DNA from 2 places in the Arthrobacter sp. NPDC093128 genome. Region 2 is predicted to be linked to the other one. Evidence: riboswitches for the same ligand, from Rfam matches in the RefSeq annotation. Region 2 holds a riboswitch; the other holds the start of a gene.
What was found. A riboswitch is a leader RNA that binds a small molecule or an ion and turns the genes downstream of it on or off. The one in region 2 is predicted to bind cyclic di-AMP.

Region 1: linked by a shared signal. The riboswitch ahead of AB0N24_RS19370 (hypothetical protein) and the one ahead of AB0N24_RS05855 (C40 family peptidase) in region 2 are both predicted to bind cyclic di-AMP.

What each region holds. Positions count from the first base shown of each region.
Region 1 is NZ_JBFBEY010000017.1:47,763-53,973, forward strand. Features, by position in the region: gene AB0N24_RS19350 (glyoxalase superfamily protein) at 1-62, shown strand, start outside; gene AB0N24_RS19355 (HAD-IA family hydrolase) at 108-812, shown strand; gene AB0N24_RS19360 (STAS/SEC14 domain-containing protein) at 962-1,249, shown strand; gene AB0N24_RS19365 (dolichyl-phosphate beta-glucosyltransferase) at 1,270-2,205, opposite strand; gene AB0N24_RS19370 (hypothetical protein) at 2,384-3,169, opposite strand; cyclic di-AMP (ydaO/yuaA leader) riboswitch at 3,169-3,353, opposite strand; gene AB0N24_RS19375 (HAMP domain-containing sensor histidine kinase) at 3,545-5,077, opposite strand; gene AB0N24_RS19380 (response regulator transcription factor) at 5,081-5,821, opposite strand; gene AB0N24_RS19385 (hypothetical protein) at 6,067-6,211, shown strand, end outside.
Region 2 is NZ_JBFBEY010000004.1:24,762-30,972, forward strand. Features, by position in the region: gene AB0N24_RS05850 (M23 family metallopeptidase) at 1-751, shown strand, start outside; cyclic di-AMP (ydaO/yuaA leader) riboswitch at 866-1,059, shown strand; gene AB0N24_RS05855 (C40 family peptidase) at 1,130-1,792, shown strand; gene AB0N24_RS05860 (NlpC/P60 family protein) at 1,931-2,686, shown strand; gene AB0N24_RS05865 (HNH endonuclease) at 2,909-3,409, shown strand; gene AB0N24_RS05870 (NTP transferase domain-containing protein) at 3,457-4,074, shown strand; gene AB0N24_RS05875 (DUF6457 domain-containing protein) at 4,136-4,504, shown strand; gene AB0N24_RS05880 (molybdopterin molybdotransferase MoeA) at 4,501-6,018, shown strand; gene fdhD (formate dehydrogenase accessory sulfurtransferase FdhD) at 6,090-6,211, shown strand, end outside.

The DNA of each region.
Region 1 (6,211 bases), on a different contig from region 2:
TTGCCGATCCTGACGGCAACAAATGGGCGGTCCAGTACCTCCCTCAACGCCCGAACGGCTAAGTCACAAAAAGCCCGCGCCGCCCCGGCGTGGGGCAGGATGGAAGCATGAGCTTTCCTGCCGACGCCGCAACCCCTGGCTCCGCCATACGGTCCGCGACAACCTTGACCGCCCGGGCAGTGCTGTTCGACATGGACGGCACCCTGGTTGATTCCACGGCAATTGTGGAGCAGGTGTGGGGCGAACTTGCGGCCCGCTACGGCCTGGACCTCGCCGAGATCCTCCGGACGTCGCACGGCGTCCAAGCGGGGGACACGGTGCGCCGGTTTGCCCCGGCCGGAGCCGACGTCGTCGCACTCACTGCGGAACTCGGCGCCATGGAACGGGTCCGGACCGAAGGCATTGTCGCCTTGCCCGGGGCCGCTGATCTGTTGCGCAGCCTGCCGGCGGATGCCGTTGCACTGGTGACCTCAGCCGACCGGATCCTGGCCGACATCCGGATGGGCGCCGCGGGTCTCGCCATGCCTGCCACCGTCGTCACGGCCGACCTTGTCACGCGAGGCAAGCCCCATCCCGAGGGCTACCTCCGGGCTGCCGAACTGCTCGGAGTGGACCCGGCCGACGCAGTCGTCTTTGAGGACGCGCCTGCAGGCATCGCGGCCGGACTCGCCGCCGGGATCAGGACCGTGGCCATCGGGCCCAACACCGGTGAGCTGCCGGACGGCGTTCTGCACATCGACGACTACACCGAGGTGTCCGTGACCACGGAAGTGGACGACGCCGGTGGAAGGACGATTTCCTTCCGGTTCTGACGTCCGAATCGGCCTCCTGTCAGTTAGGGTCAGTGAAGACGGCTGACGCTATCTATCTGGGGGATAGGATGACCGAGGTTTCGATTGACGGCGCCAGAGGCACCGTTGTATTGCACAATGGTGTTCTTCATGTGCGATGGATTCCAGGTTTGGCCATATCCGAGGATGCCGCGACAGCCGTCATGGCGGCCGTCAATGAGTTGAGCGGCGGGCGCGCATATCCGATGCTGGTGGACATGTCGGCCGCGGCGTCCATGAGCCGCGGTGCACGGCGTGTTTTCGCCCGTCCCAGCACAGTGGCGAGGGTTGCCCTCCTCGGCTCGTCCCCGGTTGACCGGGCAATGGCCAATTTCTTTCTCAGCATCAACTTTCCGGCTGCTCCCACGCGGTATTTCACTTGCCTGGACGAGGCCATGACGTGGCTTGGGGACGCGTAGCCGCGGCCTGCCAACGCCGTTCAGCCGGACCCTACCTGCGCGGAGCCCCTGTCCAGTGCTGAGCGAAGTTCGGGAACCGGTATGCGGCCGGTCGCCAGGTCGCGGCTAAGGCGGCCCATGCCGCGCAGGTCGGCGAGGGCGGTCCGGAGAAGATCCACGCCGGCGTCGGACTCGTTTATCCAGTCCACCGGCACCTCGTGCACCCTGAGTCCGCATTTTTCGGCCAGGACCAGCAGCTCGGTGTCGAAGAACCAGGCGTTGTCCGCGGTGTGGGGGAGGAGCTGCCGGGCGATATCCGCGCGGATGGCCTTGAAGCCGCACTGAGCATCACTGAAGTGCGCACCTAGCAGGGTATGCAGCAAAAGGGTGTAGCCACGGGAGATGAACGCCCGCCGGTGTCCCCGGACCACACGCGAACTGCGCGATAGCCGGGTTCCGATCGCCAGGTCGGAATGCCCGGAGATGAGCGGTGCTATCAAGGGGGCAAGCGCAGCAAGGTCGGTGGAAAGGTTCACGTCCATGTAGGCCAGCACGGGCGACGGCGACACGAGCCACACCGTGCGAAGCGCGTTCCCCCTTCCCTTGTCCGGGAGCCGGACCACGGTGACCTCGCGGAGTTCCCGGGCCACACGCTCGGCGATCCGGAGCGTGCCGTCGGTGCTGGCGTTGTCCGCCACGGTGATCCGGAAGGTGTGCGGGAAAGTGCCGTGCAGGTAAGCGTGCAGCCGCCGGAGGGACTGCTCCAGATCCTGTTCCTCGTTGTAGACCGGGATGGTCACATCCAGGACAGGCGCGGCGGTTCCGGTCCGTTCGTCGACGGCGGCCCGCGTGTCGATAGGGACGCGGCGGATGTTACCCGAACCGGAAAGCGCCGGAGCGGCACCCGTCGGGACGTCGACGGCAGCCCGCAGTTGCGTGTGCGGCAGGATCCCCGGGGCCTGGTCTGTGAGCGTCATGGTTCAAACTATGACGCTGGCGCATATGAAGGATTTAGGCCATAGCTGTGCACCTGCTGTGGAAGCCGGGAAGCGATTCACCCGCAATACGGCCGAAGGCCCCGAATCACGTGGATTCGGGGCCTTCGGCTGATGCGCCTTCGGCTGATGCGGAACAGTCCGGCGGGTCGGGGCCGGCTTAGTACCAGTTGTTGGCGAGGTGGAAGTTCAGGGCGTCGCAGGGGGAACCGTAGCGCTCCTTGACGTAGTTCAGGCCCCAGTTGATCTGAGTGCGGAAATTGGTGAGGTAGTCCCCGCCCGCGCTGGCCATCTTTTCGGCCGGCAGCGACTGGACAATGCCGTACGCGCCACTGCTGGCATTCGTCGCCGTGGTCTTCCACTCCGATTCCTTGGTCCACAGCGTGGTCAGGCACTGCATCTGGTCAGCCGCCCAGCCGTAGTTGCCGAGCTGCGAGGCGGCATATTCCTGGGCAGCTGCGGGGTCGTCCACGGCGACAGGGGGCGCGGGAGCCGGAGCCGGTTCCGGAGCTGCCGCCGGTGCAGGGGCGGGGGCGGGTGCTTCCGCGGCCTTCTCCTCCGCGGGCTGCTCTTCGGATGGCTGCTCCTCGGTGGACTGCGCAGACATGCTGACGGAAGCCGGAGCCGGCATGGCCGAAACCAGGATCTTTTCGAACGCGAGCTTCGACTTCGTGTCGGCGCTCGCTGCGGCGATTTCCGCGGCCGTCGCCGAGCTTGCCGGCGCGGCGGGCTCGGAAGCCTGGCCGGCGGCGCCGACGCCGATCAGCACGGCGCAGGCGGTGGCCACCACTGCGGCGCGGCGGCCGGAGCTGTGCAGGCCGGCGGTAAACCGGGACAGCGGGGACGCCGTCTTGGCTGATTCAGCGCGGTGGCGTGAGCGTTCTGCGGGCACCGCGGTCTTACTTGAAGGGCGCTCTGGACGTACTTCTGGCGTGGATTTAGTCATGGTTGCCTCTCGATGCCGGCGGAGTTAGCTGTCGGGTTCGGATGAGGTCATCCGGCCGCACGGAACTTCACGTGTCGGCTTCACCCCGAGGGCGGCGATGCAGAATGCCCGGAGACCTGGGTCCCCCGCCTCTGCCTGATCATGAGGAAATCCGGGTAGCGGCAGAGTTTGGCGTCCATCCGGATATGCGGCCGGAACGGTGGCCGCACTCTAAAAACCGTACAGGAGATAGAACCTTAAGTCACATTTCGGTAACGAGGATCACTGTGACGGCGCGTTGACTTGCGCCGGGGAGGCCGGGGATTCGTTCGATCACGGAAAAGGCCAGCCGGCCCAAATGGGCATCGGCCGGCCGTGATTTCCGTGCGTTGAGAACTAGGCTGCCGGTGGTTCGCAGGGGAGGCGCAGCGCGAACTCCGTGCGTCCCGGACGGGAGGTGACTTCGACGGTTCCGCCGTGTGCTTCCATGATCGACTGCACAATTGAAAGGCCCAGCCCGCTGGTCCCCTCAGAGGCGGCCGCTCCAGCGGCGGCCGCTCCCGCGGCAGCTGAACCCGCCGGGCTGGTGCGGGCGGCGTCCGCCCTGGCAAAGCGGGCAAAGACCCGGTCCACAAATTCGGGCGGGATCCCGGCGCCGTTGTCCGTCACGGTCACCACGGCGCTGCCGTCAGCGGAGCGCATCACGCCGGTGACAACGGTGGTCCCGGGGTCCGTATGCTTGCGCGCGTTGGAGAGCAAATTGGCCAGCACCTGGTGCAGCTGCGTGGCGTCCCCGCGGACCACCACCGGCTCGTCGGGCAACTCAAGCTGCCAGACGCGGTCCGGTGCCATGACCTTCTCGTCGCTAACGGTTTCCACCACTAGCTGCGTCAGGTCCACGTCGCTGATTTTGAGCGGCTGCCCTTCGTCCAGCCGGGCCAGCAGCAGGAGGTCCTCCACCAGGGTGGTCATCCGTTCGGACTGGCTTTGCACCCTGGCCAGGGATTTCTTGCCGTCCGGAGTGAAGTCTTCGGTCATCCGCATGAGTTCCGTGTAGCCGCGGATTGCCGTAAGTGGCGTGCGGAGCTCGTGGGAGGCGTCGGCCACGAACTGGCGCACCTTCGTCTCGCTCTGCTGCCGGGCCTCGAGCGCCTTGGAGACGTTGTCCAGCATGAGGTTTAGCGCGTGGCCCACGCTGCCCACTTCAGTTCCCGGGTGCGCGTTCGACGGCGGCACGCGCACCGCGAGGGCAACCTCGCCGGCGTCGAGGGGCAGCCGCGAAACCTGCGTTGCCACTTCGGACAGCTGCTCGAGGGGTTTCATTGTGCGGCGGATGAGGACCGTTCCGGCCAGGCCGATCAGGACCAGGCCCCCCATTGAAACGATCACCATGGTCCACACCAGGGAGTTGAGCGTGTTCTGTTTTTCATCGAGGGGTAGTCCGGTGACGATCACGTCCCCGTAGGGCGCCTCCACGGCCACCAGGCGGTAGGAGCCGGTGGACAGGGTCCGGTCAACCGGCGTTCCGTCGTGCCGGAGGGCCAGCAGGACCTGGTCATCCTCGGCGGACAGCGATGACCTGGTGGCGTCCTTGGCGAGGAAACCGGAGCTGACGTTTTCGCCGTTGATGCGGGCAAACAGCGTGCCGATGCCTTGGCCCGGGCCGTCCAGCGGATTCGGCCTGCCGGACGGATTGCCGTTCGGAGGCCGGCCGGCGTTGTTGGAGATCCGAGAGGCCTGGCCCAGGCGATCGTCGAGCTGCTTGGTCAGGAATGAATCCATGGACGCGTAGCTGAACAGGCCAATCGCGCCGCAGATTGCCACCAGCAATGCCATGGTCACGAGCACCAGCCGGGTGCGCAGGTGCCAGGTTGAGGGATCGAGCCAGCGGCGGCCTTCTTTGCGGACTACGCCGGCAAGCGTGGGCACCGATTAATCCGCCGGTTTGATGACGTAGCCCGCCCCGCGGACGGTGTGGATCATGGGCGGGTGCGTTGCGTCCACCTTCTTGCGCAGGTAGGAAATGTAGAGTTCCACGATGTTGGCCTGGCCGCCGAAATCGTAGTCCCACACCCGGTCCAGGATCTGTGCCTTGCTGACCACCCGTTTGGGGTTCTCCATGAGGTATCGGAGGAGTTCGAACTGGGTGGCCGTGAGCTGCAGTTCCTCCCCGGCCCGGGTCACCTCGCGTGTGTCGATGTTGAGGACGAGGTCGCCCACCACCAGTTCGGCGGTGTCCATGGCGGCAACCCCGGAGCGCTGGACCAGCCGGTGCAGGCGGAGGAGCACTTCTTCCATGCTGAAGGGCTTGGTGACGTAATCGTCGCCGCCGGCCGCCAGGCCGAGGATGCGGTCCTGGACGGCGTCTTTTGCCGTCAGGAAGAGCGCGGGCACCTCCGGCGTGAAGGCGCGGATCCTGGTGAGCAGCTCAACGCCGTCGAACCCGGGAAGCATCACGTCCAGCACCAGGACGTCCGGGCGGAACTCCTTGGCGAGTTTCACGGCTTCAGGGCCGTCGCCGGCGACGGCAACGGACCAGCCTGCCATCCGCAGGCCCATGCTCATGAGCTCGGAGAGGCTGGGTTCGTCGTCAACCACCAGGGCGCGGATGGGGGAGCCGTCCGGGTGGGTGAGCTGGGGAAGGTTGTTAGTCATGGAGTGCGAAGTGGCCATGGGACAACTCTCCGATCTACGGTTTAGCCGGCGCTATGGGGATCCTGTGGGCCAGCTGTGAATCCCAGCCTAGCCAGCTGAACGCTCCGGCGCGCCTTCCCGGGCGGCACGGCGTGGATCGGTTGTTTCCGGGCTGAAGGTGGCCGCAGAAAGGTCACAGGCTCACCTCTTGCGGTGCACAGCCCCCGCACAGGAACGATTCAGAGTCTGGGGTGGACACCGTCCGCAGTCCCGAGGAGTACGCCATGAGCAACCACCACAACACGCCGGTTCCGGAAACCAACCCGGACCCCACTCGGGAAAACCAGCCAGGTCCGGCAGGCAGCCTCGTCAGCGCCCCCGTCACCGGCACTGCCGGCTCCGGGCAGGCTTCGGGGTGGGGCGCACCGC
Region 2 (6,211 bases):
GACGGTCAGGCCACGCGATGCACATCGTGATGCGCGCCGGCGCCGGAGCCTGTTCAGTCAGGTCACGGAGTTCGCTTCCGCGAGCGGTGTGGGTCAGAAGGCCGGCATTGCCCTGGCCGCCACCGGACTGGTCCTCACTGTGACCGTCCCGTCAACCGGACCCATGATGAGCACAGCGGACACCGGAAACACGTCCGCGGCCGCCGCATCTGTAACGGCGCAGCCTGAGGTTTCCGCGGCTGCAGGCGCCAAAATCGACTTCAACCGGACCTATATCGCCACCAAGGGCGATCCCGACGGCAAGCTCAAGCAGCTGCTGAGCGCGCAGTCCGCCGGCACCATTACCCGTGCAGCATCCACCGGAAGCCTCGGAGCACCGCTGGCGCAGATGGTTTCCGCATCCCCCTTCGGCTTTCGTGTCAGCCCGATCACCGGCGGCACCGGCGAATTCCACCGCGGGCAGGACTATGCGGCCCAGTGCGGCACAAGTGTTATGGCCGCGGCCAGCGGAACGGTGACGTTCACCGGATGGCACCCCTACGGCGGCGGAAACCGCGTGGTGATTGACCACGGCAACGGCCTGGAGACCACGTACAACCACTTGTCCTCGTCCAACGTCCAGGTAGGCCAGAAGGTCAGCCGTGGCGACGTTGTGGCCCTCAGCGGAACCACCGGCGCCTCCACCGGCTGCCACCTCCATTTTGAAGTGATGGTCAACGGCGAAGTCGTTGACCCCACCGGCTGGCTCTGATCCAATCCGATGGAACACTCTCGCATTCCTGTGACATGCCGTGACCTGAATGTGACATTCACGCGGAATTCCTGTACCGTCTAAAGCACGCCAACTTTTCCGAAGTTGGCGCTCTTGAGTGGATTGCCTAACTCTGCCACCGCTCAAGGTCCGTTCGCATTACATCGTCTGGCAGAGGCGGGGGAACCAATTTTGGTCTTCGCAAGAAGACCTTGGGGTTAAGTCGCAAAGCTTCCCAGGAAGCGGAGTGGCCGGGTGACTCCCATCCGAATCCGACAGCTCACCTCGTAGGCATTGGGAGAGGCTACCTTCGTGTCTACACGTCACAATTCTGCGCGCCACCGTGCGCAAACGGTTCGTACGAACCCGTTGAACTCCGTGTCCAAGGCTGTTACTGCCAACGCCGGGACCGTAGGTCGCCAGGCGGCTGTCATTGCAGCCGCGTCCGGACTGATCCTCAGCGTTGGTATGCCGGCAAACGCCGCAGACACCAACCTGGGAGTGTCCGCTTCCACGGAGTCCGGCTCACAGTCGGCCCAGCTGGCCGTTACCGCGGAACCGACAGCGACTATCTCCTTCGAGCGTCCGGCAGTGACCACGAAGGCAGCGCCCAAGGTTGAAACCGTACGGGCTCAGTCGACCGGTTCAGATTCAACTGAGGCTGACGGAGAAGCGAAAGCCGGCAAGCTCGCCGACGCCGTTTCCTCCGCTGCCGCATCGGGCCTCGCCGCGATCGCCTACACCGGGATCGGCAGCCCCTACGTCTGGGGCGGCACCACCCCCAGCGGCTGGGACTGCTCAGGCTTCACCCAGTGGGTCTACGCCCAGGCCGGCATCAGCATCCCCCGCACCAACGCATGGAACGCCATGACGCCTACCGCCACCCCGGCGCCTGGCGACCTGGTCATGCAAAACGGCGGCGCTCACGTTGGCATCTACGTCGGCAACGGCATGATGATCAGCGCACTGAACCCGTCGCAGGGCACCATCCTGCACGCCGTGTCCGCCACGGGCACGTCTGCGTTCTACACGCTTCGCTAAAACACGCGCTTCCCTTCGCTGAAGCGCGCGTACTTCGCTAAAAACCCGTTCGGGCCGTTCCGGCTTACCCCCAAGATGCCGGAGCGTCCAAAAACCACGGCCTGCCACGCAGTCTGAGGAAAACGAAAGAGAGAAATAATGACTACTCGTGCCATCGCACGGCACCGCGCCGAGGTTACCAAAACCAACTCGCTTGCTGTCATTGCCAAGGCCGTCGGCGACAACGCCGGTGGCATGGGCCGTCAGGCTGCGGTTATCGCTGCTGCTTCCGGTCTGGTCCTGACGAGCGGTATCGCAGCCAACGCTGCCGACACCAACGTTCAGCGCGAAGCAACCTCCGCTTCCACCCTGGAGGTTCAGTCTTCCGCTCCGGCCAACATCTCGGCCGCTTCCAGCATCGCCATCTCCTTCGAGAAGCCGGCTGTTTCCACCACCCCGGCCCCGGTCGTTGAGGCTCCGAAGCCGGTCGTCGAGGTTCAGGAAGCTGCTCCCGAGGCCGCTCCCGCAGGCGTTGCGGCAACTGTGTCCGCCCCGGCAGCTCCCGCCGCGCCTGCCGCCGCCAGCGGAAACGGTGCTTCCATTGCAGCAGCCGCTTACGCCCAGCTCGGTGTTTCCCAGGACTGCACCGCCCTGGCCACGAACGCGCTTGCTGCTGTGGGCATCAACTACCACGGCTGGCCGGCAGGTTACCTGTCCCTGGGCCGCACCGTGAGTGCAGCCGAGGCACAGCCGGGCGACCTGGCCTACTACGAAAACGGCGGCATGGGCATGGCCCACATCGCTGTATACGTCGGCAACGGCCAGGCCGTGCACGGCGGCTGGAACGGTGGAACCACCTCCCTGTTCAGCGTCAACGTCGGCTCCGGCCCGGTCTTCATCCGCGTTGGCGGCTAAAGCCTCCGGCTAGCGACTTCCAGAAGAACCCCTGCCATCGGCAGGGGTTCTTCTGCGTTCCCGGCAGGTGAATTTTTACCGACACGCAGTGTGTGGTAAAGGCCCGATTCGGTGATCGGGCACTTGAGTGTTTACTCTTGTGTTGTCGATCCATAGCCCGGACAAGCAGAGGGCAGCCGGCCCTCGAGCCCCTGACGGGTGCGGCCGTGAAGAGGTATGTGCATGCGCACTCTCGTTCTTAATGCTGGATATGAACCGCTGGCGGTTGTGACCTTCCGCCGGGCGCTGGTTCTTGTGCTGACCGGAAAAGCAAGCGTGGTGGCCGAAGGCGACGATCCTGTCGTTGGGCCGCAGGAGATCCTGGGCCGCCCGTCCGTGATTCTCCTCAACCGCTACATCCGGCCCCGGTACAACACAACCACGGCTGTGAGCCGCCGGGGCGTGCTGCGCCGTGACGGCCACCGCTGCGCCTATTGCGGTAAGGCAGCACACACCATTGATCACGTCCACCCGAAATCGCGGGGCGGTGCGGACTCCTGGGAAAACCTGGTGGCCGCCTGCCTGCGGTGCAACAACGTTAAGGGTGACCACACGCCGGCCGAGATGGGCTGGAAGCTCCGGTTCGTACCGGCGCCTCCGCACGGCACCATCTGGCAGATCAAGGAGCTGGAGAAGCCCACGCCAGCGTGGGACCCTTTCCTTCTGCCCGAATCCGCCGCTTGAGGCGTCACGTCTGCACCGGGCCAAGTGTCCGGGGCTAGGCTGGCCATGTGGAGTTTGATGCCTTGATTCTGGCCGGCGGGCGTTCATCGCGCCTGGGCGGCGTGCCCAAGTCCCAGCTCGTGTACGACGGCGCCACCCTCCTGGCGCTGTCGCTGGCAGCATCCGCCGGTGCGGCCGCCACGGTAGTGGTGGGACCTGACCCGGGCGCGTTGCCACCGGGCGTACTGACGTGCCGCGAGGAGCCGGCGTTCGCGGGACCTGCGGCGGCGATCGCTGCAGGTTTGGCGTCCCTTGACCGCTCGCGTGGCCCGCTCCGGGCGGCGTTGACGCTGATCCTGGCCTGCGACATGCCCAAAGCGGATCAGGCCGTTGCCGCCCTGCAGGCCGCCCTGGCCCATGACAGCCGGAATGCCACCGAATCCGAAGGAGTCATGGCGGTTTCTCCGGATGGCCGCAAACAGCCGCTTGCCGGCTTTTATGGCACAGCTGCGCTAGAACGTGCGGTGGACGAAATGGAGAAGGGCGGTGGGCTCACAGGGGCATCAGTCTTCGCCCTCCTTGCTAGGCTTGACGTGCGGGCTGTTACTGTCCCTGCCGGCGCCACGGATGACGTGGACACGTGGGACGATGCCACCGCGCTAGGGGTGTCCCGCCAGGGGTCATGATCCACCGTTGGTGGGGGACCGTGCAGTGGCACCGCAACTGAATTTGAGTATGGAGGCAACAGTGAAAAGCCAGGACGAAACGCTGGAGGACTGGTGCCGGGCCCTGCTGCAAGCCTTCGAGCTGGAGGACGTCGAGGTGGACGTCAATGAAGTGCTTGCGCTGGCCGGCGTCGCCGCCCATTCGGTGGTGCGGCCGGCGGCGCCGCTGACCACTTTCATCGCCGGCTTCGCGGCGGGCATGGCGTCGGGTTCGGGGCAGGCGCCGGATGCGGTCTCAATGCAGGCGGCCCTGGGAGTGGCACGGGCGCTGGCAATGGATTACGCAGCGGCCGACTCCACGGCTGGCCCGACTGATCCGGCCGGACCCGGTTCGGTGCGGACCGACGCTGCGCCCGGACCGTCGGTCAGCAGCGGGAACACCGGCGCATGACGGCTGCGCCGCCGGACGGGGGTGACGCCGCCAGCGACGGGCCCGAACGCGGCGAAATCGAAGATTCAGCCGACCCGCGCCCTGGCGGAGGCGCCAGCGGGTCCTCCGCCGATCCCGGAGCTGAGGACGCCGCTGCTACGGCAGCCGGGTCCGCCGATACCGGGCACAGCCATTTGGCGCACACGTGGCAGGAGGCCCGGCAGGCGTCATTCGATTGCGCAACTCCCATTCCGCCAGGGCTGGTGCCGCTCAGGAATGCCCTTGGCCGAACGCTCGCAGCCGATATTACGGCGCTCCAGGACATGCCGCACTACGCGTCGTCCGCCATGGACGGCTGGGCAGTCAACGGCACAGGGCCCTGGATCCTGGCGGACCCCGGACATCGGCTCGCACCCCATCAAGCCAGCCCCATCGTCACCGGCGGCCTCATTCCGCCCGGGGCGAAGGCTGTTCTCCGCAGCGAGAGCGGCACGATAACCACGGACGACGAAGGGCTCCCGGTCCTGGCCCTCGGCGGGGCCGCACGGCCCGGCGAACCGAAGAACGGCCAGCACATCCGGAAGGCGGGCGAGGAAGCGGCTGCCGGGGACATCCTGGTCAAAAGCGGCACGGTCCTGAACCCGGCCCACCTGGCCCTCGCGGCGCTGGCCGGCCATGACGCCCTCCGGGTCCAGGGCAAACCTGTGGTGAAGCTCCTGCTGACAGGATCGGAGGTGGTCGCGGCAGGCCTGCCCGCGCCGGGCAAGGTCCGTGACACCTTCGGCCCGCAGCTTGGAGCCGTGGTTGAAATGCTTGGTGGCATCAGCGCCGGGCAGGAGAAGATCGGCGACGACTATGACGAATGGCTTGCCGCCCTGGAAGACGCCGGGCCGGATGACGGGTCGGGGCTCCGGCAGGAAACAGGGGAGCCGGCAGCTGAAGAGGCGCCTGCGGACGTCGTCATCACCACCGGCGGAACCGGCCGTTCCGGGACCGACCACCTCCGCCGGGCTGTCGCGGAACTCGGCGGCCGTCTATTGATCGACGGCATCGCCATGCGTCCCGGGCACCCGGCGGTCCTCGCCGAGCTGCCGGACGGCCGCTTCATCCTTGGGCTGCCCGGCAATCCCCTTGCCGCGATGATGGCGCTTTGCACGGTGGGTGCGCCGCTGCTGGCCGCCTTGGGCCACGGAACTCTGCCGCCGGTCGGTGAAGTGCCGTGCGGAACGACGATCGACCCGGATCCGGGACGGACACGGCTGATGCCGTTCAGGCTCCTGTACGGCATGGCATCCCCGGCCCAGCACGCAGGTCCCGGCATGATGCGCGGCCTTGCGGCGGCGGACGGCGTCCTGGTGGTTCCGCCGCACGGCGTTCAGCTGGGGGAGGCGGTGCCCGCCTTCGCCTTGCCCTGGGGCGCGCCGATCCAGCAGGCGGAACCTGCAGCCGCGAAGCCCAGGACTGCTCCACGCAAGGCTTCCCGGAAGCCCGCGGCTTCGGACGGTCCCGTGGACTGGAGTGCACTGCTGGGCTAATACGGTCCCCGCTGGTGAAGGCGGTCCCGGCTTGCAATGATGGTCATACCCCGCACTGTTAGGAGCACATCGTGGCCCGCATGACGCAACGCCGCAAGATCCACAAGTTTGTCCTGGACGGTTCACCCCAGTCCCTTGAATTTCCCGTGCGGCACCGGGAAGATGTGCTGGCGGTGGAGGAGCCGCTGGAAAT